4 regions of the Rahnella inusitata genome follow, and region 2 is predicted to be linked to each of the others. Evidence: predicted binding sites of a transcription regulator. Region 2 holds the regulator's gene; each other region holds the start of a gene.

The links. Region 2 encodes PhoB, which activates phosphate uptake and scavenging genes when phosphate is short. Its sites were predicted from a motif close to CTGTCATAAAACTGNCNNAT; they were not measured.
Region 1: the regulator PhoB is predicted to act here: its motif matches at 1,907-1,926, upstream of serA (phosphoglycerate dehydrogenase).
Region 3: the regulator PhoB is predicted to act here: its motif matches at 2,109-2,128, upstream of glpT (glycerol-3-phosphate transporter).
Region 4: the regulator PhoB is predicted to act here: its motif matches at 2,632-2,651, upstream of I2123_RS17005 (heavy metal response regulator transcription factor).

The regions. Positions count from the first base shown of each region.
Region 1 is NZ_CP065024.1:4,134,082-4,138,709, reverse strand. It holds gene I2123_RS19430 (LysR family transcriptional regulator ArgP) at 67-969, opposite strand; gene rpiA (ribose-5-phosphate isomerase RpiA) at 1,168-1,830, shown strand; gene serA (phosphoglycerate dehydrogenase) at 2,169-3,407, shown strand; gene asr (acid resistance repetitive basic protein Asr) at 3,703-4,125, opposite strand; gene I2123_RS19410 (5-formyltetrahydrofolate cyclo-ligase) at 4,372-4,628, opposite strand, start outside.
Region 2 is NZ_CP065024.1:4,030,007-4,034,634, reverse strand. It holds gene sbcD (exonuclease subunit SbcD) at 1-1,065, opposite strand, end outside; gene phoB (phosphate response regulator transcription factor PhoB) at 1,283-1,972, shown strand; gene phoR (phosphate regulon sensor histidine kinase PhoR) at 1,994-3,313, shown strand; gene I2123_RS18905 (cobalamin-independent methionine synthase II family protein) at 3,571-4,628, shown strand, end outside.
Region 3 is NZ_CP065024.1:157,511-162,138, reverse strand. It holds gene yigL (sugar/pyridoxal phosphate phosphatase YigL) at 1-545, shown strand, start outside; gene glpT (glycerol-3-phosphate transporter) at 627-1,979, opposite strand; gene I2123_RS00720 (DcrB family lipoprotein) at 2,371-2,928, opposite strand; gene I2123_RS00715 (7-cyano-7-deazaguanine/7-aminomethyl-7-deazaguanine transporter) at 3,083-3,754, opposite strand; gene tusA (sulfurtransferase TusA) at 3,986-4,249, shown strand; gene I2123_RS00705 (zinc/cadmium/mercury/lead-transporting ATPase) at 4,253-4,628, opposite strand, start outside.
Region 4 is NZ_CP065024.1:3,621,751-3,626,378, forward strand. It holds gene eptB (kdo(2)-lipid A phosphoethanolamine 7''-transferase) at 1-216, opposite strand, end outside; gene I2123_RS17000 (heavy metal sensor histidine kinase) at 450-1,877, opposite strand; gene I2123_RS17005 (heavy metal response regulator transcription factor) at 1,870-2,544, opposite strand; gene I2123_RS17010 (hypothetical protein) at 2,757-3,380, shown strand; gene I2123_RS17015 (cytochrome b/b6 domain-containing protein) at 3,546-4,175, shown strand; gene I2123_RS17020 (molybdopterin-dependent oxidoreductase) at 4,168-4,628, shown strand, end outside.

The DNA of each region.
Region 1 (4,628 bases), 100 kb from region 2:
AATATGACGCTGTAAAAATGAAAAAACCCGCTCCGGCGGGTTTTTTGTTTCTGGCCGGACCGTCATTCAGTCCTGACGCAACACCTGATGGCCGTGCGCCAGCAGAGCGTCGGTGACTTTACGCATCATACGGCTTTCCGGGGCGAAGCGGTGCCAGTAAAGCATCCTGCGCTGGAACAGGCCCGGCGTCAGGTCGATCAGCTCGCCACTTTCCAGCTCTTTCTCGATTTGCAGATGCGGGATCATGCAGCAGGTGGTGCCCTGACGCGCCAGTTGCACGAAAGCTTCCGACGAGTTCACAATATGACAAGGCACGCTGCCCGGCGACAAATCAAAGTTCTGCTGTAAAAAGGCCTGATGCATATCGTCGAGATGGTCAAATGCCACCGCCGGCGCTTTTAACAACGCCGAGCGGGTTACGCCATTCGGGAAGTAGCGGTCGGCGAACGGTTTCGAACCGACGAACAGGTAATCGAGCGCGCCCAGTTGATCAACCAGACAGCTCGGCAACGGTTGCGGCTGGATACTCACCGCACCGACTACTTCACCACGGCGCAGACGTTCCTGCGTCCGTGTTTCATCTTCCACCTGTAAATTCAGGCGGATAGGGGAATCGACCAGCACCGATTTCAGCGCCGGTAACAGCCAGGTGGCGAGACTGTCGGCGTTGACCGCCAGCGAGAGCAGCAGCGGCGTATCATTGCTGTCGCTATTACTGTCACTGCCCAGCCACTCTTCTTCCAGCAGTTCGACCTGATGCAACAGCGCCAGCAATTTTTGCCCCTGTTCGGTCGGACGGGGTGGCACGGTGCGCACCAGCAAAGGCTGGCCGAACAGGTTTTCCAGTTGTTTAATGCGCTGTGAGACCGCCGATTGAGTGATGCAAAGCTTCTGCGCCGCGCGCTCAAAACCGCGCTCACGGATCACCGCGTCCAGTGCCTGCAACGTTCTATAATCTGGGCGTTTCATCGGAGTTCTGTCCCTTGGATTTCATTTTATCCAAACACTATGCCACAGATTGTCAGGTTTTGTGGTGATGAAAATCTTTGCGTTTGCAGCACGATTGCACTTAATAAGTGTGATCTCGCGACGGCGTTGTTTATCCCAATCACCCTGACTTGCTTTATAATCACCGGCACTTTCGGGTTATCAGACAGAGAAGCCATTATGACGCAGGAAGAATTGAAGAAAGCAGTCGGCTGGGCCGCACTGGATTACGTTACGCCGGGCACCATCGTCGGTGTAGGTACCGGATCCACCGCCGCCCATTTCATTGATGCACTCGGCTCGATCAAAGGGCAAATCGAAGGCGCGGTTTCCAGTTCCGATGCCTCTACCGCAAAACTGAAAAGCTTAGGCATTCACGTTTTCGACAGCAACGAAGTCGATTCGCTGGATGTGTACGTTGACGGTGCCGACGAAATCAACGGCTTCATGCAGATGATCAAAGGCGGCGGCGCTGCGCTGACTCGTGAAAAAATCATTGCTGCGATTGCAAAAAAATTCATCTGTATCGTCGATGCGTCCAAGCAGGTCGATGTGTTGGGTAAATTCCCGCTGCCGGTAGAAGTCATACCAATGGCGCGATCTTACGTGGCGCGTGAGCTGGTGAAACTTGGCGGTCTGCCGGAATACCGTAAAAATGTGCTGACTGATAACGGCAACGTGATACTCGACGTGCATAATCTGAACATTCTTGATGCCGTCGCGATGGAAAATAAGATCAACAATATTGCCGGTGTCGTGACCGTCGGTCTGTTTGCTAACCGTGGCGCTGACGTTGCCCTGGTCGGTACTTCGGAAGGCGTTAAAACTGTTACGCTGAAATAATCCAGCGATAAGCAGAAGATCTGGCTGCTGCATTAAAAGCAGCCAGACACACCTCTGTCATAACGCAATGTTATGAAGATGATAATTTTCTGACTGAATCATCTTTTCTTCAAAAGCCTTAATTCGGTGACTTATGTCACATTTTCGATAATCTCCTCCTGAACGTCTGGCGCAGTAAAATCTAACCAGCATGAAATGCTAGAAACCCTCTGGCACGGTGAGCCTTCTGCTACCGGGCAGGCAATCGTTTGTATTGATGATGGCGGATTTTTTGTTATGTTGGCTGTGAGCAATCACCTTGCAGTTCGAATTCAGGCAGAAACATATAGGGTCGGGAAATGGCAAAAGTATCACTTGAGAAAGACAAGATTAAATTTTTGTTAGTGGAAGGCGTCCACCAAAGTGCGGTTGATACCCTCCGTGCAGCGGGCTACACCAATATTGAATTTCACAAAGGTGCTTTGGATACGGAATCGCTGAAAGAGTCGATCCGTGATGCGCACTTTGTTGGGCTCCGATCGCGTACTCAGCTGACCGAAGAAGTTTTCCAGGCAGCAGAAAAACTGGTGGCTGTGGGGTGTTTCTGTATCGGAACCAATCAGGTTGATCTGAAAGCCGCCACGCGTCGCGGTGTTCCGGTCTTCAACGCACCGTTCTCCAACACCCGTTCCGTTGCCGAAATGGTGCTGGGCGAAATGTTGCTGATGATGCGCGGCATTCCTGAAGCGAACGCCAAAGCACACCGCGGCATCTGGAACAAACTGGCTGTCGGTTCATTCGAAGCGCGCGGCAAACGTCTGGGCATCATCGGTTACGGCCATATCGGCACGCAGCTGGGCATTCTGGCCGAGAGCCTCGGGATGCGCGTCTTCTACTACGACATCGAAAGCAAATTGCCACTGGGCAATGCGCAGCCGATTGCCTCTCTGGAAGAATTGCTCAACACCAGCGATGTCGTGACGTTGCACGTGCCGGAAACGATCAGTACCAAAGATATGATTTCCGAAGTGCAACTGGCGCAGATGAAGCCGGGCGCACTGCTGATCAACGCCTCACGCGGCACCGTGATCGACATTCCTGCGCTATGCAACGCACTGCGCAGCAAACATCTGTCAGGCGCGGCGATCGACGTCTTCCCGGAAGAACCGGCGACCAACAGCGATCCATTCAATTCGCCGCTGTGTGAGTTCGACAATGTGCTGCTGACGCCGCATATCGGCGGCTCTACCATGGAAGCGCAGGAAGGTATTGGTCTGGAAGTGGCGGGCAAACTGGCGAAATACTCTGATAACGGCTCGACGTTGTCAGCGGTCAACTTCCCGGAAGCATCTTTGCCGGCACACACCGAGAAAGCCAGCCGTCTGCTGCACATCCACGAAAACCGTCCGGGCGTGCTGACCAGCATCAACCAGATTTTCGCCGAGCAGGGGATCAACATCGCAGCGCAGTATCTGCAAACCAGCCCTGAAATCGGTTATGTGGTGATTGATGCTGAAACGGATATTGCGACGCTGACTACCGCGCTGCAGCTGATGAAGGCCATTCCGGGAACAATTCGTGCCCGTCTGCTTTACTGATCGCATCAGCTGAAACAACAAGGCCGCCGAAAGGCGGTTTTTTTGTGTCTGGTATCAGGGCGTTTTGGGGTATCGCGGGTCCTCTAATGACGATTCAAAATCTCATCAGAAGCAGCAGGGCGATCAGACCGCAGAGGATCATGGAGGAAAAGGTTATTTCGAACTGGTAGCGTCGCAGCATCTTGCGGTACCTCAGGGCAAAAATGGATAAAAAAACACCCGGCGGACCGGGTGTCAGATTATCAGTCCTGATAGCGGACAAGTGCAGACACTTATCTGGCTATCTTATTCAGACTTATGCAGCAGGTGTTGCTTTTGCAGCAGGAGCCGCTTTCTTAGCATGTTTCACGTGTTTTTTAGCAGCCTGGGCTTTCTGAGCAACCGGTGCTGCTTTCTTAACGTGTTTCACGTGTTTTTTAGCAGCCTGGGCTTTCTGAGCAACCGGTGCTGCTTTCTTAGCGTGTTTCACAGGTTTTTTAGCAGCCTGGGCTTTCTGAGCAACCGGCGCTGCTTTCTTAGCGTGTTTTACGTGTTTCTTAGCCGCTTGCGCTTTCTGAGCGACTTTCTTGTGAGTCTTATGTTTAGTTACATGCTTGGCAGCAGGTGCAGCCGTTGTTGCGGTAGCAGCAGGTGCCGGAGTTGCTGTTGTTTCAGCAGCGAAAGCGACAGAAGACAGGCCCATTGCAGCGGCTACAACCAGAGCTAATACTTTTTTCATCGTTAATTCCTCAAGGATTTTTAGTTTATGTGTCTACCCCACTGCGGGGCCGATGAAAGGATAATAAGCGTGTTGAACTCTGCTGTCCGTGAGTGATTGGTTTCGGCGTGTAACGGTATGTATAAATCAAAAAAAATATTATTTTTCAGTAGATTGAAGTGAAACGTGAACGTTTTTATGTTCTTTATTAAGTATTAGTTACAACATACTTAAGTTTTCACCGAGATAAACAGAAGGACCTGAGCATTACCACGTCCAGACGTTGCCCGGCGTAATCACTTCCGGCAATGGCACGTCCCAGTGCTCAACCGGCAATTCCTCTACTTTCTGGCAATCATGGGCTAAACCGATCGGATATGGCCCGCCGTTCTGCCAGTGCTCCAGCGTACGGTCATAAAAACCACCGCCCATGCCCAGGCGCTGACCTTGGTTATCGAACGCCACCAGAGGTGTCAGGATAATATCCAGCTGCGTGAGGGGGAGAACCTTTGTGACGTCCAGCT
Region 2 (4,628 bases):
AATGCTGTTAATGCGCTGTTCTTTACTGCGGCGCAGCAGCACGACTTCCACCGGCAGTTCGGCGGTCAGCGTCTGGATCCGCCGCTGAATGTCGCTGAGGTAATCCTGCGTCGCGACTTCAATATCAAGCCAGACCGGTTTTGTGGCATCGCCGTCGGTAAACTGCATCAGTTGTTTTTCTATTTCGGCCAGCGAGCCTTTGATCATCTGCATCGGCTGAAATACCGGAATTTCCAGCGTGTCGATGCTGTTAAGCGTTGCACCCGTAAAATCGAGCAAAAACACGCTTTTGGCTTTGCCGAGTTCGTCAAAACTCAGCGCAATCGGCGAGCCGCTGTAGCGGATGTGGTGGGTTTTCGCCACGCACTGGGCGCGATGAATATGCCCGAGTGCAACGTAATCGACCGGCGGAAAGGCCTGTGCCGGAAAGGCGTCGAGGGTGCCTATATAAATGTCACGTACCGAATCCGAGGTGCTGACGCCGACGGTGGTCAGATGGCCGGTGGCGATGATGGGCAGCGGAACGCCGAGCTGGTCACGCTTCGCCTGTGCCGCTTTATATAAAGCGTCATAATGGGCGGCGATGGCTTCTTGCAATGCCAGCTGCTTGTCGCTGCCGGACTGACCAGCCTGACTGGCTATCAAATCGCGCGGGCGTAAGAACGGGATCGCACACAGCACTGCGCCGGGCGAGCCATCCCGATGATTTAATTCCAGAACCTGCTCAGACAAGTCTTCACCGACGGTAGCGATCACGCGGGTATTGAGGCAGGAAAGCAGTTCCTTAGATTCATTGAGCGTGGCGACAGAGTCGTGGTTGCCGGCCAGCACTACCAGCTGGCAGCCGGTGTGTTGTAATTCCACCACGAAGCGGTTATACAGTTCCCGCGCATAGCTCGGTGGCGAGCCGGTATCGAAAATATCGCCCGCCACAATCACGGCATCTGCCTGATGAATTTCCACCTGTTCCGTCAGCCAGCGCAGAAAAGCCTGATGCTCGGCGGCGCGGCTTTTGGTAAAGAAATACTGGCCAAGGTGCCAGTCTGAAGTGTGGATCAGGCGCATGAAACTCCCGGTGATTCGCTGCACGGTAACAATGGCGCAAAGTATAAACGCCGTCGGGGGACGATGTCCCCAGAAAAATCAGGCGCATTTCAGCAAGATGGCTGTCAAAGTGCGGTGTAATAGACCATCCTTTCTATTCATAAATCTGTCACAAAACTGACGCATAATGGCGCCCGCAATCAAATAAAAGATCGCTAACCTATTGGCAGGACCTACGATGGCTAGACGTATATTGGTGGTTGAAGACGAAGCTCCAATCCGTGAAATGGTGTGTTTTGTACTGGAACAAAATGGCTATCAGGCAGTAGAAGCTGAAGATTTTGATTCCGCGATTGGCCAACTGGTCGAGCCTTATCCTGAGCTTATCCTGCTTGACTGGATGTTACCGGGCGGTTCCGGGATCCAGTTTATCAAGCATCTGAAACGTGAAGCCCTGACCCGCGAAATTCCGGTGATGATGCTGACCGCACGCGGTGAAGAAGAAGACCGGGTGCGTGGCCTCGAAGTGGGTGCCGATGATTACATCACTAAACCGTTCTCTCCCAAAGAACTGGTTGCCCGTATAAAAGCTGTGATGCGCCGTATTTCGCCGATGGCGGTGGAAGAGGTGATCGACATGCAGGGTCTGACACTTGATCCTTCCTCCCACCGGGTGATGGCCAATGAGCAGGCGCTCGACATGGGGCCGACCGAATTCAAATTACTGCACTTCTTTATGACCCACTCGGAACGTGTTTACAGCCGCGAGCAGTTGCTGAATAACGTCTGGGGCACTAACGTTTATGTGGAAGATCGAACCGTGGACGTGCATATTCGTCGTTTACGCAAAGCGCTGGAAACCAGTGGACATGACAGAATGATCCAGACTGTCCGTGGCACGGGATATCGTTTCTCAACGCGTTATTAGTCCCCACAGCGGAGAATCTGTGTGTTAGAACGTTTGTCATGGAAACGGCTGGCCGGCGAATTTTTTCTGTTTTGCCTGCCAGCGATCATTCTCGGTATTTTTGTCGGCCATTTTGGCTGGCTTCTCTTTGCGTCGCTGCTGGCGGCGCTGGGCTGGAACTATTATAACCAGCTTAAACTCTCACACTGGCTGTGGCTTGACCGCAGCATCACCCCGCCAAATGGTCGCTGGAGCTGGGAGCCGTTGTTCTACGGGCTGAACCAGATGCAGATGCGCAACCGGCGTCGCCGCCGTGAATTAGGGCAACTCATTAAACGTTTTCGCAGCGGTGCAGAATCCTTGCCGGATGCGGTGGTGCTGACCACCGAAGAGGGCAATATTTTCTGGTGCAACGGTCTGGCCCAGGAACTGCTCGGCTTCCGCTGGCCGGAAGATAACGGGCAACACATCTTCAACCTGCTGCGCTATCCGGAATTTCGCGTCTGGATCCAGGCGCGTGATTTTAGCCGCGCCCTAAATCTCCAGCTCAATAATGAACATTACGTCGAATTTCGCGTGATGCCTTATTCCGAGGGGCAGTTACTGATGGTGGCGCGTGACGTCACGCAAATGCGCCAGCTGGAAGGTGCGCGACGTAACTTCTTCGCCAACGTCAGCCATGAACTTCGCACCCCGCTGACCGTTTTGCAGGGCTATCTGGAAATGATGGAAGACGCCAAGCTGGAAGAGCCGTTTCGCACTAAGGCGCTCGATACCATGCAAGAGCAAACGCGACGCATGGACGGGCTGGTCAAGCAGCTCCTGACGCTGTCAAAAATCGAAGCCTCCGCCAATATGGATTTGCACGAAAAAGTCGATATTCCGGTGATGCTCGGAATGCTGGAGCGCGAAGTACAGACGCTGAGCGGCGGTCAGCACGAAGTGGTGTTCCGCGTAAACGACAAGCTGAAGGTCTTCGGCAATGAGGATCAGCTACGCAGTGCGGTGTCGAATCTGGTGTATAACGCGGTGAACCATACGCCGCCGGGCACCAGAATAGAGGTCAGCTGGCAGCAAACGCCACAGGGTGCGCAGTTCCAGATTAGCGATAATGGGCCGGGGATTGCGCCTCAGCACTTGCCGCGCCTGACCGAACGGTTTTATCGCGTCGACAAAGCCCGTTCCCGTCAGACCGGCGGCAGCGGTCTGGGGCTGGCGATCGTCAAACATGCGCTCAGCCACCACAACGCCCGGCTTGAGGTGATGAGCGAAGTCGGCGTCGGCACGCGCTTTATGTTTACGCTGGCACCGAGACTGATTGTTCCTTCCGATAACACCTCTAAAATTTCAGTGAAACCGTAATTTGCTGTTTTCTATTGAGCCCGTCATTTCTACATGACGGGCTTTTTTTGCTTGCTGCTTCATGAACTCTCCGCATTTGATCATGAATTTATTTCACCTCCCATGAAAATTCCTCTGTTGTGGGTGAGTAACCGGCATGACAGTATGGCCTTAAAGCCATTTAGACATCTAGAAGTCTAAATGTAACGCGGCGTAATTATTTACCCTGTAAATCATTTGCATTTCGTCTGCGACGGGGTGCCATTAAGGAGTCTTTCATGCAACGTACCACCCCTCCGTTCCGTGCTGACGTGGTCGGCAGTTTCCTTCGCCCGGCGGCTATCAAAGAAGCCCGTAAGCAGTTTCAGGCCGGTGAGATTGATGCCGGGCAACTGCGCGCCGTTGAAGATACCGAAATCCGCCGCGTGGTGGATTTACAACGCGAAGCCGGTCTGCAGGTGGTCACTGACGGTGAGTTCCGCCGCGCGTGGTGGCACTTCGATTTTTTCGAAGGGCTGAACGGTGTGGAAGGTTACGACGCAGTCCAGGGGATTCAGTTCAACGGCGTACAGACCAAAGCGCGCAGCATTAAAGTCACAGGCAAACTCGGCTTTGGTTCACATCCGATGCTGGAAGATTTTCGTTTCCTGAAAAGCATCTGCGGCAGCGCAGTGCCCAAAATGACCATTCCAAGCCCGAGCGTAATGCATTTCCGCGGTGGCCGTAACGCCATCAGTAAAGAGGTGTATCCGGATCTGAAAGACTATTTCGACGATTTGGCACAGGTTTACCGCGACGCGATTAAAGCGTTTTACGACGCCGGTTGCCGTTATCTGCAACTCGACGATACCGTCTGGGCGTATCTGTGCTCGGAAGATCAGAAGCAGCAAATCCGCGAGCGTGGCGATTCTCCTGAAGAGTTAGCACGTACTTACGCTGACGTGCTGAACAAAGCCATTGCCGGTAAACCGGACGATCTGGTGATTGGTTTGCACGTGTGTCGCGGTAACTTCCGCTCGACCTGGATTTCAGAAGGTGGCTACGAGCCGGTGGCTGAGATCCTGTTTGGCGGTGTAAATATCGATGCCTTCTTCCTTGAGTATGACAATGAGCGTTCCGGTGGTTTCGAACCGCTGCGCTTTATCAAAAAAGGCCATCAGCAGGTGGTTCTGGGGTTAATCACCACTAAGTCCGGCGAACTGGAACTGGCCAAAACCGTCGAAACGCGTCTGGCGGAAGCGGCGCAATATCTGGATATCAATCAGATTTGCCTCAGCCCGCAGTGTGGTTTTGCCTCGACGGAAGAGGGCAACAGCCTCACCGAAGTGCAGCAGTG
Region 3 (4,628 bases), 830 kb from region 2:
TTGCCCGCGATCTGTTCGGCATCATGCACAACAATCCGGATATTCTGACCAACGTTTACCGTAACGACGACTGGTACATGAACCGCGACCGCGCCGACCAGGACGATTTCTTCCGTGAATCCGTGTTCAAATACAAGTTGTACGAACCGGGTCTGCTGGAAACGGATGGCATCTGCAAAGTCTATTTCACCTGCGAAGATCACGAGAAACTGCTGCCGCTGGAAGAAGCGATCAATGCGCGCTGGGGCGATCGTGTAAACGTCAGCTTCTCGCTGCCGGTCTGTCTGGAAGTGATGGCAGGCGGCGTATCGAAAGGCCACGCGCTGGAATACGTCTCGAAACTGATGGGTTACACGCTGAAAGACTGTATCGCCTTTGGCGATGGTCTGAATGACCTTGAGATGCTGAGCATGGCCGGAAAAGGCTGCCTGATGAGTGGCTCCCTGCCGCGCCTGAAAGCAGCGATGCCGGATGCGGAAATCATCGGTTCTAACGCCGACGATGCGGTACCGCATTACCTGCGCAGAATGTATCTGTCTGAATAATCCCGACGATGAAGTCCGTTAATCAGTAAAAGAAAAAGGCACCGTTCGGTGCCTTTTTGCTATGCGTCATGACATTTGGAATCAGGCGTTTTTCGCCAGCTGCGCCTTGTGTTTATTTTCACTCAGCATAGTTAATACCAGCAGCAGAACCGCCAGCACACATCCGGCAATCATCACGATAAAGCCGCCGTCCCAACCGAAGTAATCCACGGTGTAACCAACGATGGCACTTGCCGCAACCGAGCCGCCCAGATAACCGAACAATCCGGTAAAGCCCGCCGCCGTTCCCGCCGCTTTCTTCGGTGCCAGCTCCAGCGCGTGTAAGCCAATCAGCATCACAGGGCCGTAAATCAGGAAGCCGATGGTGATCATACAGGCCATATCAACGCCCGGATTGCCCACCGGATTCAGCCAGTAAACCACCGTGGCGATGGTCACCAGCACCATGAAGAATACACCGGTAGCGCCGCGGTTGCCTTTGAACACTTTGTCTGACATCCAGCCGCACAACAGAGTCCCCGGTATGCCCGCATATTCATACAGGAAATACGCCCACGAGGATTTATCCAGCGCGAAGTGCTTCACTTCTTTCAGGTAGGTCGGTGACCAGTCGAGAATGCCGTAGCGCAGCAGGTAAACAAACACGTTCGCCAGCGCGATATACCAAAGCAGTTTGTTGGGCAAAATGTATTGCATGAAGATCTGCTTCGCCGTCAGTTCCTGCTCGGCAGACTCTTTCACGTAGTCAGGCGGATAATCGTTTTTATACTCTTCGATAGGCGGCAGACCGCAAGACTGCGGAGTGTCGCGCATGGTCATAAAGGCAAATACCGCCAGCAGGATCGCCCCGAAAGCGGGCATATACAGCGCCGCATGCCAGTCGTTAAACCACGCCATGCCGAGCAGGAAAAGCAGGGGAGGAATACCGCCGCCGACGTTATGCGCGCAGTTCCACACCGAGACAATTCCGCCGCGCTCCTTCTGTGACCACCAGTGAACCATCGTGCGTCCGCACGGCGGCCAGCCCATGCCCTGAAACCATCCACACAGGAACAGCAGCACGAACATGATGGCGATGCTGGAGGTTGCCCATGGCACAAAGCCCATAAACAGCATCACAGCGGCGGCGAGGATCAGACCCGCAGGGAGGAATACGCGCGGATTAGAGCGGTCGGAGACCGAGCCCATAATGAATTTCGAGATACCGTAAGCGATGGAAATCCCGGACAGCGCAAAGCCCAGATCGCCGCGCGAAAAACCCTGATCGATGAGATAAGGCATTGCCAGGGCGAAGTTTTTGCGCACCAGATAATAGGCCGCGTAACCGAAGAAAATCCCCATGAAGATTTGCCAGCGGAGACGGCGATAGAGCGGGTCGACGTGGCTTTCATCCACGGGCGCTTTGTGTGGCGCGGGTTTGAAGATACTGAGCATACATGCCTCCCATGGCATAAATCAGGTCTGACTCATCATGAGCCACTGACAAAGGGCAATGCCGATATGTTCCAAAACGAACATCATGCTAACGGGCAGAGCGCCGATGAACTGTGATAGATGACATAATTGTTACAGTTTTATGACTAAGGAGGCGGATTTTGCGATATTGAGTAACAAAATGAAACGTCAGAAGGCCGGAATGTCTGGTTTGATCACGTTTTTGAAAGGTATCCCGTTCGTTAACGTGATCGCGCGCGTTTCCCTTCGAATGTGAGCGAAAAAATCCATTTTAACTCTGTGGACAACGCGATGAGGTGTCAAACCTGGCAGATCAGCAACAAAAAAGCGGAGCCAAAGCTCCGCCTGAGAGTGCCGCTGAAAGTGAAGATTACTGAACTTTCAGGGTATTGATAATAGCTTCGGCATCCGCCTGCGCTTGTTGCTGATTGTCAGCCGGCAGGGTGATTTGCAGCGTCAGAAGATGGCTGTCCACTTTACCCAGCACGATAGACGAATAAGCTTTCTGACCGGCAGAGGTGATCACGCTGTCATACTGTTGCATCGTCTGGCCGTTAACCTGAATCGATTTGTTCGTCACAACCTGCAGGTTGGTATCGCGGGCTTTTTGCTGATCCTGCAAACGGGCAGTCAGCGTTCCCAGCGATTCGGTCGTGTTATCCCCGAGGATCACAATCACCGCTTTCTGACCGGTGCTGTCGGCGTACACGTGCATGTTGTTTGCCTGAGTGCCCAGCTTACCGCTCTGGTCGCTCATTCCCTGCGGAAGGGAGAAGGTGACTTTTCCATCCAGCAGGCTGACTGGCGCGGTGGTTGTCGCGGCGGCGGCTGCTTTATCTGCTGCCGGTGCGTCAGTCGTTTTACCGTCACACGCCGCCAGACCGGCGACCAGTACTGCCATTCCCATCATTTTAGCGAAGTTACGCATCGGTCTTCCTTAAGTGGCCTGTTCATCAGGCTTAGATGTTGACTTAACGGCCTTATGGCAACCTATTCACGCCGCAAATGCAAGTCAGATTATGGCGCGATTTGTGTTTTGGTGAAGGCGGATCTGATAAGGGGCGAAAGCCCCTTGTTAACCGCTAGTGCGCGCGCATGGCCGACGAGGTGTGATTTCCCTGAGCGGACAGCCGCTTAAGCAGCATGTTCAGCAGCACGCCGTACATTGGCAGGAAGAACACCAGACAGATCAGCACTTTGAACGTGTAATCCACCAGCGCGATTTCCACCCAGTGTTCGGCCATAAAGGCGTCGGTGCTTTTGTAGAACGCGATGAAAAAGAACGACAGCGTATCGCTGATATTTCCCAGGAACATCGAGGCAACCGGTGCTATCCACCAGCGGCGGTTCCGGCGCAGGCGGTTGAAGACGTGAACGTCGAGAATTTGACCCAGCACATACGCCATAAAGCTGGCGGTCGCGATGCGTGCCACCATGATGTTCAGGCTGCTGAGTGCGCCGACACCCTGCCACTGCGCTTCAAAGAACAGGGCGGAAATGACGTAGGAGATGGCCAGTGCAGGCACCATCACGGAAAGAATAATCCGTCGCGCCAGAGGCGCACCGAAAATCCGCACGGTCAGATCGGTCGCCAGAAAAATAAACGGAAACGTGAACGCGCCCCATGTGGTGTGGAAACCAAAAATGGAGACGGGCAACTGAACCAGATAGTTACTGGAAGTAATGATGGCGATGTGGAAAAGCGAAAGCCATATCAACGCGGAAAACCGCTGTTGAGCAGTAAAGGAATACATGATGTGACCTTTTTAGTGAATTGGGGTGAGGGAACCCAAGAGTGTCTTTTCTTTCACACCGGTATTTCCGGTGCGGCGCGCATAGTATCTGTTGCGCAGCGTTTGCGCAACAAATCCGGTGGTTAATTATAGCGCAACGGTTTGCGCAGGTTGCGTGAGAAAACCAGCGGGTTAAACTGTGGCCCATTACCGTACAATCGCGCATTGCCGCTGAAAATGTTGAGAAACGAAATGACCGATCCCTTTATCAACCCGGACCATCAGCTTGATGCGCTGGGCCTGCGTTGCCCGGAACCTGTAATGATGGTCCGTAAAGCGGTACGCACCATGAAAGACGGCGAAACGTTGCTGATCGTCGCCGATGATCCGGCAACGACCCGCGACATTCCCGGCTTCTGCCGCTTTATGGAACACACGTTGTTAGCGTCTGATACCGAAAGCCTGCCGTACCGTTATCTGCTGTGCAAAGGGCGGATCGGCGAGACCCACCCGTAATCCTCAGCGCGATTTATTGCGTAACAGTCTCAGGGCGTTGGCAGTGACGAGTGCCGTTGCGCCTGAATCTGCCAGCACCGCCAGCCACAGGCCGGTCAGCCCCATAATGGTGGTGACCAGGAAAATCGCCTTCAGCCCCAGCGCGATGGTGATGTTCTGACGGATATTCGCCCGCGTCGCGCGCGACAGGCTGATCATCTGCGCCAGCCCGCTCAGGCGGTTGTGCGTCAGCGCAGCATCGGCGGTTTCCAGCGCCACGTCAGTGCCACTGCCCATCGCAATCCCGATTGTTGCGGCTTTCATCGCCGGTGCATCGTTGATGCCGTCGCCGACCATTGCCACCGGTTTCATGGCGTTCAGCTCAGTGACCGCGGAGACT
Region 4 (4,628 bases), 410 kb from region 2:
CACGCGGAACACCGTTTTCCCGGTAAATGACAGCAGCACACAGAGGAAATACACCAGCGCGAAGGCCGCCAGCATTTCAACGGCAATCGACAACGCGTTGTCATAGTGCAACTGAGAGTAACGTCGGAAGAAAATCGGAAGGTTAAGCAGGATCCCAAGATAAAGCGCAATGAACAGAAAAATGCTCTGTTGCGAAAGTAATCGTAATTTTTGCATTGGTAATAAATGGCTCTTTGGTGAGTCTGTTTACGTCGTATTGACCGCTCGTGCCGGAGGATTGAACTTACTCCTTAGGACTATTCAGACTCCGGGCCGCGTATTTTCGTTCAAAGTGATTGGTATCTTCCAATGTGATAATGTAACAGAATTAACGAAACCTTTATCTTTCAGTTATATAAACCAGATAATTTTCTTACGCGTCATGCCCCTTTTTTAGGTTTATTGAGAAACTATTGAGAAAACTTGTGATCCTCACGTGGGAAAGTCAGCGTAAATCGTGTTTCGCCCTCCGCCGAACTCACCACCCGAACGCTGCCCTGATGCAGCGCCATAATGGCCTGAACGATGGACAATCCCAGGCCGCTGGAGCTGCCACCTTCGCTGCGTGAAGCATCGGCGCGATAGAAGCGATCGAACAGTTTGCCGAGCTTTTCCGGCGGGATCGGGTCGCCCTGGCTAATCACATGGATATCCATTCCACTGGCGTGCGCTTCGGCACGAACGACGATGGGTGTGCCTTCATGCGCATATCGCACGGCGTTGGCGACCAGATTGCTCAGCGCGCGCTGGAACAAAATGGCATCGGCGTACAAAATCCCCTCCCCCGCGCTGTGCAGCGTCATTTCCCGCTCTTCCGCCAGACCTTCAAAGTATTCCTGAATCCGCGTCATTTCCGCCGAAACATCAATACTGGTGATGGTCAGAACCGAACGCGCATCGGTCGCCCGCGCCAGGAACAGAATGTTTTCGACCATGCGTGAAATACGCTCCAGTTCCTCCATATTATTGGCCAGCAGCGTTTCGTATTCCTCGGTGCTGCGAGGCTGATAAAGCGCCACCTGACAATGCCCCATCAGCGCCCCCACCGGCGTGCGGATCTCGTGCGCCAAATCGGCGGAGAACTGCGTCAGGCGCTGATATCCTTCCGCCAGTCGTTCGAGCATGTCGTTAAATGAATAGATTAACTGCTGCAATTCCTGCGGCGCATTATCACTGCTAAGACGCGTGGACAGGCTGGCGGGATGGATTTTCGTCGCCTCCAGCGCCATGTGCCGCAGTGGCCGCAATCCACGGCGGATCACCACATAACCGAGCGCGGCAATCAGCAGATAGGCGAACAGCACCGCGCCGGTGATTTCCCAGCGGAACGTCTGCAACATCCGCGCTTCGCCGGTCATGAAGTGCGCGGCGGTAATCTCCACCGTGCGGCCATCCTGAATTTTTACGGCGGCGCGGGCGAAGCGAACCGGCGTGTCGTCGGGGGCGGAAAGCGTGTGAACGGTGCTCAGCGTTAACGGCTGACCGTCGGGTACCGGCGCGACCGGAGGCAGCGCAAGGCGCGACGGATTGACGTTGATAATCGGCGGTTCATCGCTCAGACGGAAAGTCAGGATATCCCGCTCGTTGCCGAGCATGTTTTCGAACAGACCCGGATTATGGCTGAGCTGAGAAAGCGGAAACTCACTGGCCAGCAGATGACGAAAATACTGAACGCGCCCGCTCACCTGATAATCGGCGCGGCGGACCAGTTCTTTTTCCAGCGAGTAATAGAGATAAACGCCCACGGCGCTCACCACCAGTGAGGCCAGCAGCGCAAATAGCAGCGTGGCGCGCAGCGTCAGAGACATCGCGCGTTGCGGTTTTTTCTGCTCAGTCATGACGCACTTCGCATACGTAGCCGATCCCACGCACGGTATGAATCAGTTTGACGTCAAAAGCGCGGTCGATTTTGGCGCGCAGGCGTTTGATTGCCACATCCACCACGTTGGTATCGCTGTCAAAATTCATGTCCCACACCTGCGAGGCAATCATGGTGCGCGAAAGCACTTCGCCCTCCCGGCGCATCAGTAAATGCAAAAGCATAAATTCCTTATTGGTCAGCGCAATGGTCTGATCCTGACGGGTTACGCGGCGGCGCAGCAGATCGAGATTGAGATCGGCGACGCTATAGATATCCGGCTCACGGGCGGCGGGACGGCGCAGCAGCGTGCGAATGCGCAGCACCAGTTCGGTGAAGGAAAAAGGTTTGATGAGGTAATCGTCCGCGCCCAGCTCCAGGCCGTGAATGCGATCCTGTACTTCGTCGCGTGCGGTCAGGAACAGCACCGGCACGTCGCTTTTCTTGCGCAGCACTTCCATCACCTGCCAGCCGTCGAGCCCCGGCAGCATGACGTCGAGGATCACCGCGTCATACCCGTCTTCGAGCGCCAGAAACAGACCGTCGGCACCGTTACGCGCCAGATCTACGCTGTAACCCGCTTCGGTCAGCCCTTTTTTCAGATAATCGCCCGTGCTGACATCATCTTCTATCACCAGTATCCGCATTCAGGCCCTCAGCGCCGCACGACCATTCACCCAAAGAATGATTCCAGAGAAGTTTATCAGTTTCGTCAGACACCTTTGATGACAATTTTGTCATCAACTTGTCATCTGCCAATCCCGGTTTATCGTCCACTCTTAATGAAGTCATTCATCACTGGCACCCTCAGTGATTCCTCTACCCGAATGAAAATACGTAAGAAACTGGAGAGATAAACATGAATACACCAACACGCCTTGCAGGTCTTTTACTCGGTTCACTGCTGATGTGCAGTGGGATGACATCCGCTTTTGCGGCTGACAACGTCATCAAGCCAACGCGCGGAACCATTGAATCCGTAAATGATTCTTCGATGCAAGTCACTACCCGCCAGGGCGAGAAGCTGGACGTTAAGCTGACTGATCAGACCAAAATCAACGCCGTGACCAAAGGCCAGATCAGCGATATCAAGGCCGACAGCTTCATCGGTACTGCGGCGGTGCCACAGGCCAACGGCACGCTGAAAGCACTGGAAGTTCATGTATTTGCGCCAAGCCTGCGCGGCAGCGGTGAAGGTTTCAACCCGTTTGAATCCGCCGATGGCAAAATCAACACCATGACCAACGGCACCGTCGGCAAACTGGTTAACGCCAATGGCCGTACGCTGACCGTGAAATATCACGACGCAGAAAAAACAGTTGTCGTTCCTGACGATGTGCCGGTGGTTCTGCTGGCGCCGGGCGATCGCAGCCTGCTGAAACCGGGCACTAAAATCGTGCTGTTCGCGATGAAAGACGACAAAGGTGCACTGGTTGCCCGTGGTATCGCCGCCGGTAAAGATGGCGTCGCGCCACCGATGTAACCCTTAGCGCTTACGCCGGCGGGCCGTGTCTGTCAGCCGGAGTAAGTTGTTTTTGAAGAACTGCGCAGGGTGAAACCTCCCTCTTTCACTTTGCGCAGTTTCTCATTACGCAGGAGCTTATCCGTGAAATCTCAACCCTCCCCGCTGCGTACGTCAAATTCAAATATTCCTCTGTCGAAAAAAAAGCGCATCCATTCCTGGCCGGTTCGCATTTGCCATTGGATCAACCTGCTGGCGATGATTGGCATGGTGATGAGCGGCTGGGGAATTTATAACGCCGATCCGATTTTCCCGTTCACCTTTCCGCAAAGCACCACGCTCGGCGGCTGGCTGGGCGGCAACATTGCCTGGCATCTGGCCGTGATGTGGCTGATGGCCGCTAACGGCCTGTTTTATGTGGTGTGGGGGATTTTTACCGGCCACTTCAGGCGTGACTTTTTTCCGTTTACGCCGCGTACCGTCTGGCGGGATACCGTCCGCGCCCTGACGTTCCATCTTCCGCATAAACTCGGCCAGTACAACGCGGTGCAGAAACTGATGTACGTCGGCGTGCTGCTGCTGGGCGTATTGCTGGTGCTCTCGGGGTTATCCATCTGGAAACCGGTGCAGTTCAGCGGCCTGGTGTGGCTGTTTGGCGGTTTTGATATCGCCCGCTATGTCCATTTCTTTGCCATGAGCGGCGTGATGTTGTTCGTGGTGGTTCACGTTCTCATGGTGTTGCTGGTGCCGAAAACCTTTGTCGCCATGATTACCGGCGGTAAAAAAATCAGTACGGAGGAAAGCGCTGATGAGTGATAAATCAGACCGGCCCAAAATCATTATCGAACCCGATCAGCGCAAACAACTGGTGAATATACAGCGCCGTTTGCTGCTGCGCTCAGGTCTGACGCTGGGTGCAGTATCGATGCTGACTGGCTGTAATTTGCAGGATGGCGATCAGGTCGACAAAGTTTTGTGGGCGATGTCCCGCTGGAATGACCGCGTGCAGGGCTGGCTGTTCAGCGGCCAGAAGCTGGCACAAACCTATCGTGAAGATCAGATAACCACGCCGTTCCGCTTCAATGCGTTCTACCCGGAATACAATGTGCCGGAGATCGACATTCCCAATTACCGGCTGGAAGTTTCCGGTCTGGTGCAGAAAAAAGCCTCGTGGACACTGGAACAGTTGCAGCGCCTGCCGCAGGAGAGCCAAATCACCCGCCTGATTTGCATCGAAGGCTGGAGCGCCATCGGCCAGTGGAAGGGCGT